2 regions of the Alteromonas sp. Cnat3-28 genome follow, and region 2 is predicted to be linked to the other one. Evidence: predicted binding sites of a transcription regulator. Region 2 holds the regulator's gene; the other holds the start of a gene.
What was found. The regulator ArgR, encoded in region 2, controls arginine synthesis, uptake and breakdown. The targets are predictions, from matches to a motif close to ANTGAATANNTATTCANT.
Positions count from the first base shown of each region.

Region 1: the regulator ArgR is predicted to act here: its motif matches at 1,098-1,115, upstream of MHM87_RS12135 (aspartate aminotransferase family protein).

Region 1 covers NZ_JAKREY010000010.1:129,109-133,389, forward strand. The annotation lists gene MHM87_RS12130 (HDOD domain-containing protein) at 1-870, shown strand, start outside; gene MHM87_RS12135 (aspartate aminotransferase family protein) at 1,333-2,541, shown strand; gene astA (arginine N-succinyltransferase) at 2,562-3,599, shown strand; gene astD (succinylglutamate-semialdehyde dehydrogenase) at 3,613-4,281, shown strand, end outside.
Region 2 covers NZ_JAKREY010000018.1:43,473-47,753, forward strand. The annotation lists gene MHM87_RS16060 (TonB-dependent receptor) at 1-893, shown strand, start outside; gene MHM87_RS16065 (type 1 glutamine amidotransferase domain-containing protein) at 1,080-1,763, shown strand; gene argR (transcriptional regulator ArgR) at 1,829-2,293, opposite strand; gene mdh (malate dehydrogenase) at 2,531-3,469, shown strand; gene ppc (phosphoenolpyruvate carboxylase) at 3,907-4,281, opposite strand, start outside.

The DNA of each region.
Region 1 (4,281 bases), on a different contig from region 2:
CAAAACGTACTTAACTTGCCCGAAAACATCGGCGAGCTTCTTGATGCACTTTCCGTGAAAGCATGCTCGGTTTCGAAACTAGAGCCAATTGCCGCAACCATGCCATGGCTTTATGATGAACTGATCGTTGTGGTGAATACTCCACAATTTAGACGCAAAGACTCCCGTGGGCGTATCATTGTTGTAGAGACACTGCGCACAGCATTGAGCTTTTTGGGTATTGAAAACCTACGCACATTGATACCGTCGCTCATCTTAAAGCGTGCTATGCCTCAGATTACCGACCCTTACCCGCTAATTAAACAAAAGCTTACGCCTTATACGACTGGCGTTGCCATAACGGCGAAACGCCTTGCAGCGCTTACGGATCTAAACAAAAACCAGGCTTATACCCTTGCGATGCTTAGTAATTTGGGGCGTTGTGTCGTAACAAGACTTTACTTCAAACTGTTCGATAAAATTCAGCTACACCTGTTGCAAGAATGCCAGAAAGACAAAGAGCAAAAGCGACATGAAGCGCTACTCAAAGTGGCTCCTTCAGCCAACCACCTTATTGCTCTACAGCAAGAATTCGCAGATGCAATCAGCGCGGATATTCTGGAGTGGATGCATTTAATGCGCTTGCCTATTGCAGAACCGATGCGAGCGTGTGCCGATAAAGTACCTGCACAGCCTAAAACACTCAGTAAGGTACTTCATCAAGCCCGAACCTACACACAAGTTCGGATGTTACATCAGTTAAAGCTTGTTGAAATGAAAGAAGTAAAGCCGCTTTTCATGGAGCAACGCTACCCTGCAGGTGCACTCGAAAAACTCAAAACCATTGATATTTTCACCCTTCCTTTGGTGAAAAACGAAGAGAATCATTAATTTTTTAGTGGATATTCATGCACTCGTTATGCACCTTTTTCATTTCATGTGCATGATGCCCCAAATTATTGACGCTTGCTCAATGCCTTGCCCGTTTTTAGCGACATTAAACAGGTAAGGCTTCCAGTCCTATCTCCCCTTTCTTATTGCTTCACAGTACATTAAAACCCGTATGCAGCCCTTTTCTCAGCGCAAAAATTGATTATTACTAATTGATATAGCCCAGTAGTTAATAGTTATTCACTTTTCCTGCAAATTAAGCCACAGTCCTTATAAATAAAGGGCTGCAGCCCTTTGCATAGAAGACAAATGTTAAAAAAAATGGCATACTGTTGAACAAATCCGATTAGTTTTTACGCGCCCAATTAACGCTTATCGACCAAAGTAGTACTAAAATGTGCTCATAGATTCGATAGGCCAAATCACACGGTGTGATTGGCGCCCAACGCAGAGGTAACAAAGATGAACGTAACTCGCGCTACATTTGATGATGTAATGGTTCCTAACTATAACCCAGCAGGTATGGTACCTGTTCGAGGTGAAGGTTCACGCGTATGGGATCAAGATGGAGCTGAGTACATCGACTTTGCAGGCGGTATTGCAGTTAACGTTTTAGGTCACTGTCACCCAGAGCTTGTGAAAGCTCTTAATGAACAAGGCAGAAAGCTTTGGCACTTAAGCAACGTTTTCACTAACGAGCCAGCCCTTCGTTTAGCTAAAAAGCTAAATGACGCAACGTTTTCAGATAGAGTTTACTTCGCAAACTCAGGCGCAGAAGCGAACGAAGCAGCATTGAAGCTAGCTCGTCGCTGGGCGCTGGACAAGCACGGTGAAGACAAAAACCAAATCATCGCTTTCAACAAAGGTTTCCACGGCCGTACCTTCTTTACCGTAACAGTAGGTGGTCAAGCTGCTTACTCTGACGGTTTTGGTCCTAAGCCAGGCGCTGTTGACCACTGTGACTACAACGATTTAGCTGCCTTTGAAGCGCTAATTTCTGACAAAACCTGCGCGGTAATGATGGAACCGCTTCAGGGTGAAGGCGGTATTATTCCACCTGATGTAGATTTCGTAAAAGGCGTTCGCGAACTTTGTGACAAGCACAACGCATTACTTATTTTTGACGAAGTTCAGTCGGGTGTTGGTCGTACTGGTCACCTTTATGCCTACATGGGTCTTGGCGTAACACCTGATATCCTAACAACCGCTAAATCTCTTGGTGGCGGCTTCCCAATTGGCGCCATGCTTACCACAGCAGACATCGCTGCACACCTTAAGCCAGGTACCCACGGTAGTACTTACGGTGGTAACCCACTAGCCTGTGCTGTTGCGGAAAAAGCGTTAGATATCGTGAACCAGCCAGAAGTGCTTGAAGGTGTACTTAAGAAAGAAGCCCTATTCCGTGAACTACTAGGCGCTATCAATGAAAAGTACAACGTATTTGAAGAAGTACGTGGTCAAGGCATGCTGTTAGGTTGTGCGTTAAATGAGAAATACCAAGGCCGTGCACGTGACTTCATGATGGCTGCAACGAAAGAGAACCTTATGTGTCTTGTTGCTGGCATGAACGTTATTCGTTTTGCACCTTCACTGGTTATTCCTGATGAAGACATCAAAGAAGGTCTTGCACGTTTTGAACGCGCCGTTGCTGCCGTTGTAAACGCCGAATAATTACAACACGAGTAGCGAACATGAATATCATTCGCCCTATCACGAAGGCCGACTATAACGCGCTTAAAGAAATCGCCGTTGAATCAGGTATTGGCTTTACGTCTTTACCTGTCAACGACGAGTTGCTGCAGCGTAAAATTGATCGTGCAGAAACTGCGTTTAACAAACCAAACGTAACCGAACCTGGCGATGAGTCATACTTGTTTGTAATGGAAGATACCACTACCGGACAGGTAGTGGGAACAACAGGTATTGAAGCGGCTGTTGGTATAGACGATGCGTTCTATCATTACCACCTAAGCAAAGTAGTGCACGCCTCGCGCGAGCTTAACATTCACAACACGGTAGACATTCTAACGTTTTGTAATGACTACACCGGTGTTACTGAAATATGTACGCTGTTTCTTCGCGAACAAGCCCGTGGCGGCATAAACGGCCGCTTCCTTTCGAAGGTTCGATTCTTGTTCATGATGGAGCACCGTGAACGCTTCTCAGAGACAGTTATTGCTGAAATGCGCGGAGTGAGTGACGAAGAAGGACGCTCACCGTTTTGGGAGTGGTTGGAAACCCATTTCTTCTCTATGGATTTTCCTACTGCCGACTACTTAACTGGCATTGGTAATAAAGTGTTTATTGCTGAACTCATGCCGAAGTACCCGATATACGTAAATCTGCTTAGCAAAGAAGCGCAGGAAGTCATTGGCGAAGTCCATGACAAAACACGCCCTGCCCTTCAGCTTCTTGAAGAAGAAGGCTTTTCTTGCCGCGGCTACGTAGACATTTTCGACGCAGGCCCGACGGTAGAAGCAAACTTAAGCCACATCCGCACGGCTCAGTCGAGTTTAAAACTGCCTGTAGTGATTGACGATAGCGCTGCTGCCCAAGGGCAAACGCACTACATCATTAATACATCAGTATCTGATTTTCGTGCAGTTGCCACCGAGATGACGGTAAGCGAAGAAAAGCAAGTTGCCGTGCTATCTCGCCAAGCCGCTGCTGCATTGAATGTCAAAGAGGGAGAGCACGTACGCTTCGCCCCCGTTACATTCAGAGATTAAAAGGACACCCACTATGCTACATACACATTTTATCAACGGTGAATGGGTTGCCGGACAAGGTCATGACTTAGCGTCAATTGACCCTGCAAAAAACGAAGTGATTTGGGAAGGTAAGTCTGCGACAGCCTCTCAAATTGATGACGCAATTAACGCTGCTCGTGCTGCACTTCCAGCATGGAGCATGAAAACCGTTGAAGAGCGTCTTGAAATTATTAAGGTTTATGGCACTAAGCTAGAAGAAGCTAAAGCGCACCTTGCCAAAGTTATGGCTAAAGAAACGGGTAAGCCAGAATGGGAAACTGCCACTGAAGTTGGCGCCATGATGGGCAAAATTGGTATTTCTGAAAAAGCCTATTTTGAACGCACGGGTAACGTTGAAAACCCAATGCCTGTAGGTAAAGCCTTCATTCGACACAAGCCTCACGGCGTTGTTGCTGTATTTGGCCCATACAACTTCCCTGGCCACCTGCCAAACGGACACATTGTTCCAGCCCTTATTGCAGGTAACACAGTTGTGTTTAAACCAAGCGATTTGACGCCTATGGTTGCACAAGAAATGGTGAAGCTATGGGATGCTGCTGGCCTGCCAGCGGGTGTACTCAACCTAGTACAAGGTGAAGTTGAAACAGGTAAGGCTTTGGCGTCGCATAACGATATCGATGGTCTTTTCTTTACGGGTAGC
Region 2 (4,281 bases):
CAGCTGACGGTCGACCTATCTACGACTATATTCAAGTTGGAACTAATGACGATGGTGACGCTGTTTTCCGTAACTTCCGTAAGAGTGACTTAGTACTTACCAATGCTCGTGAAGATGGCAAGTCGACCACTATCTCTTTTGCTGTTCAAAAAGAATATGACTTTGGTTTAGATGCTTCATTCGGTTATGCATACAACCGCTCTGAAGACGTTACACCAATGGCAAGTTCAGTAGCGTTCTCGAACTTTACTAACTTTGCTTCATCAGACCCGTTAAACCCTGGTATCGCAACTTCGAACTACGAAGTGCCACATCGCTTTACGTTTAACTTGCGTTATTCGACTGAAATTGTTGACGGTTACAAAACAAGCTTCTCGCTATTCGGATCTCGCCAGCAAGGTCGTCCATTCTCGTACACCTTTGACGGTATCACGATCGGCGACGCGCAGTTTAGAACAAACAATGCACTTCTTTACATCCCAGAAGTTGATGATCCAAACGTGACGTATGCAGAAGGCTTCGACTTAGGTGCATTCAACTCATTCATCGATGAAGGTGGTTTTGCTCGCGGCGAAATCCTTGAGCGTAACTCTGAAAATGCTGAATGGTATTCTCGAGTTGACTTCCGTATTGACCAGCAACTTCCTGGTTTCATGAAAGGTCATCGCGCAAGTGCATACTTCATCCTTAAGAACGTTGGTAACTTCTTAAATGATGATTGGGGCGTTCGTAAAATTGGTCCATTCGTTTCAGCTCCTGTACTTGATGCATCGCTAAATAGCGATGGTACATATACGTACAACGAGTTCTTTGAAGGTAACACTAATCAAAATGGATTCTTTAATGAGCAATCATTATGGCAAATCCGAGTTGGTGTTAAGTACAGCTTCTAATCCAATGGTGTGAACCTATTGTAGTGTTAGGTGCCACTCTCCTTAACAGGAAGTGGCACTTTTTTATGCCCGCCATTAATCTCACAATCATGCAATCAAACGATCCTCCGCTTTTTTAATGATCTAACTACGTACATTAGCCGAAGTAATTGACGACAAATTTTTAAATGCTCGCAAGGAGGGCTTATGTCAAAACGTATGCTAATGGTAATGACATCTCACGAAATTATGGGTGATACCGGCAAAAAGACAGGCATGTGGTTGGAAGAGTTTGCTGCGCCGTACTACGCATTTAAAGACCAAGGATATACGATAACTTTGGCGTCACCCATGGGAGGGCAAGTGCCTATCGATCCCAATAGTCTGGCTGACGATGCAATGACCGATGACGCTATGCGATATACGAAAGATGAGCTGGCGCGTAGCGCTATAGCGTCGACTATTCCGCTTGAAGATGTGAGAGCTGAAGAGTTTGACGCGGTGTTCTATCCAGGGGGACACGGTCCGTTGTGGGACCTTTCTGACAATGTGCACTCGATAAAACTAATCGAAGACACTATCGCAGCTAATAAACCCGTTGGGGCAGTATGTCACGCGCCAATTGTGCTTAAGGACGTTAAAACGCCTGATGGCAAATACCTGGTAGAGGGAAAATCTGTTACCGGATTTTCAAACAGTGAAGAAGCTGCAATGGAACTTACAGACGTAGTGCCTTATCTGGTTGAAGATGAACTGGTTAAAAAAGGCGGTAAGTATGAGAGCGCCGACAATTTTGCTGTAAAAGTGTGTACCGACGGGTTACTGGTGACGGGACAGAATCCGCCGTCATCACGACCAGCAGCCGATGCGCTGATTAAGCTATTGAGTTAGCGTCAGCGAACAGCAGAATATATAGTGCCCTCAATGAGAGGGCACCGTTTTAATAGCGTGGCTACCTAAACGTTCTCAAACAGGTCTTCAACACGCTGTCTTAGTTCTTCGATTCTAGACACATCCGCTGGCGCGATGAAAATAGTGTCGTCACCTGCTATGGTGCCCAAAACTCCGTCTTTCTTACTTAATGAGTCAAGCAAGCGCGCAATAAGCTGTGCAGCACCAGGGCTGGTTCTAATGATTACCATTACGTTGTTGTGAACGATATCCAGTACCAGCTGTTTAAGAGGGCTTTTAGCCGTAGGCATACCTAGCTCTGGAGGCAAGCAATACACCATGTCACCTCGGGCATTTCGCGTGCGTACCGCGCCGAATTTGCTTAGCATTCTAGAGATTTTAGATTGGCTGATGTTGTCGAAGCCTTGTGCTTTTAATGCATCAACAATTTCGCCCTGTGAACCGTAACTTTCTGCTTTAAGAATTTCTTTAAAAGCTTTGATGAGTAGCTCTTGTTTTGCGTTTGCCATTAGCGCTCTTTTCTTTTTTGAGGGTTATCGTTAGGAATTATATTTAGTATGCGTATATTGTGCCGTACAGGTAGACTTTGCGCAATTTCTTTGCATAATCATTCATGATAATGAATATCGAGATAAAATCGCCATAAATAACGTTAATAAGACGATCCGGTGATTGAGTTTTCCCCCGCGTTGCATTAGTGTGACGTTCCGTTTAAATACGTGAAGTAATCCCATAGGAGAAATGGTATGAAAGTAGCCGTGTTAGGTGCTGCCGGTGGTATTGGTCAGGCGCTGTCTTTGTTGTTGAAAACACAATTGCCAGCAGGTTCAGATTTAGCGCTTTACGACGTAGCGCCAGTTGTTCCTGGTGTTGCCGTTGATTTGAGCCACATCCCCACTGCGGTAAAAGTAACCGGTCACGGTAAAGATGACCTAGCTGATGCACTAACTGGAGCAGACGTTGTTCTAATTCCAGCGGGTATGCCTCGTAAGCCAGGTATGGATCGTTCTGATCTATTCAACATCAACGCCGGCATTGTTAAAAACCTAATTGAAGGTGTAGCTGATAACTGCCCGAACGCGTGTGTTGGTATCATCACTAACCCAGTTAACACTACTGTTGCTATTGCAGCTGAAACGCTTAAAGCAAAAGGCGTTTATGACAAGAACAAGCTTTTTGGTGTAACGACACTAGACGTTATCCGTGCTGAAACGTTTGTTGCTGAACTTAAAGGTGTAGACGTATCTTCTGTGCACGTACCGGTAATCGGTGGTCACTCTGGTACAACTATCCTTCCTCTACTTTCACAAGTTGAAGGCGTAGAGTTCACAGACGAAGAAGTTGCTAGCCTAACTACTCGTATCCAAAACGCGGGTACTGAAGTTGTTGAAGCTAAAGCGGGCGGCGGTTCTGCAACCCTATCAATGGGTCAAGCAGCAGCACGCTTCTGTCTATCTCTAGTTGCAGCAATGCAAGGCGAGAACGTGGTTGAGTACACTTATGTACAAACTGACGACAGCGACGACGCAGCATTCTTTGCACACCCAGTTCGCCTAGGCGCAAATGGTGTTGAAGAAATCTTGCCATACGGCGAGCTAAGCGCATTCGAAGAAAAAGCGAAAAACGACATGCTTGAAGGCCTACGTGGCGACATCAAGCTAGGCGTTGACTTCGTAAACGGCTAATAGCGCTATTGGCGGGCTAGCCTGAAAAGGCAATCAAAACGTAGGCCCGCCGTTAATACGTCCATGTAGGCTTCGCCGCCGCATCCCTGCGGTGGAGAGCCTACATTTTAAGTGCCTTCCCAGTCTTTACATCAAGATGCGATTTTATAAGTCCTCATTACTCTAGAGTAGAAAGCCTGTAACGACCTTACGTATCCAGTCTTTTTGTTGCGTCTTTGTAGGCTTCGTCACCGCATCCTTGTTATAGGAGAGCCTGTTTCTCAAACTCCTGCCAATTCAATCCATTACCGAACATCCTTTGGCACACTCATGACTTGAGAAAGAAGCGAGCCTGTTAAAACCTTATAAAACTCGCTCGCTAGAGTTAAGCAACATGCAAAAAAAAGCCTGCTCAATGAGCAGGCTTCTAGTAACAACGCTAAGCGCTTAATTGGGTATTACCCCGTATTACGCATACCGATGGCAATACCCGCGATGGTAACCATCATGGCGCGTTCTAGACTGGTGTTCTGTGCATCGTCACCGGCTTTACGGATACGATCTAGAAGCTCAATTTGCAGGTAATGAAGGGGCTGAAGGTATCCTGCGCGGATCTCCATCGATTCTTTACCCTGCGGGTCGTTCTTCATTATGTCGTCGTTGCCAGTGATAGCCAACAGCGAGGAGATACTTTGTTTTAGCTCGCTGCGCAGCGCTTCACCAAAATGTTTGAGCTCTTTGGGTACCAAGCGCTCATCATAAGCTTCACTGATACGCGGATCGGCTTTATGGAACACCATGTCCAGCATTGAAAGACGTGAACGATAGAACGG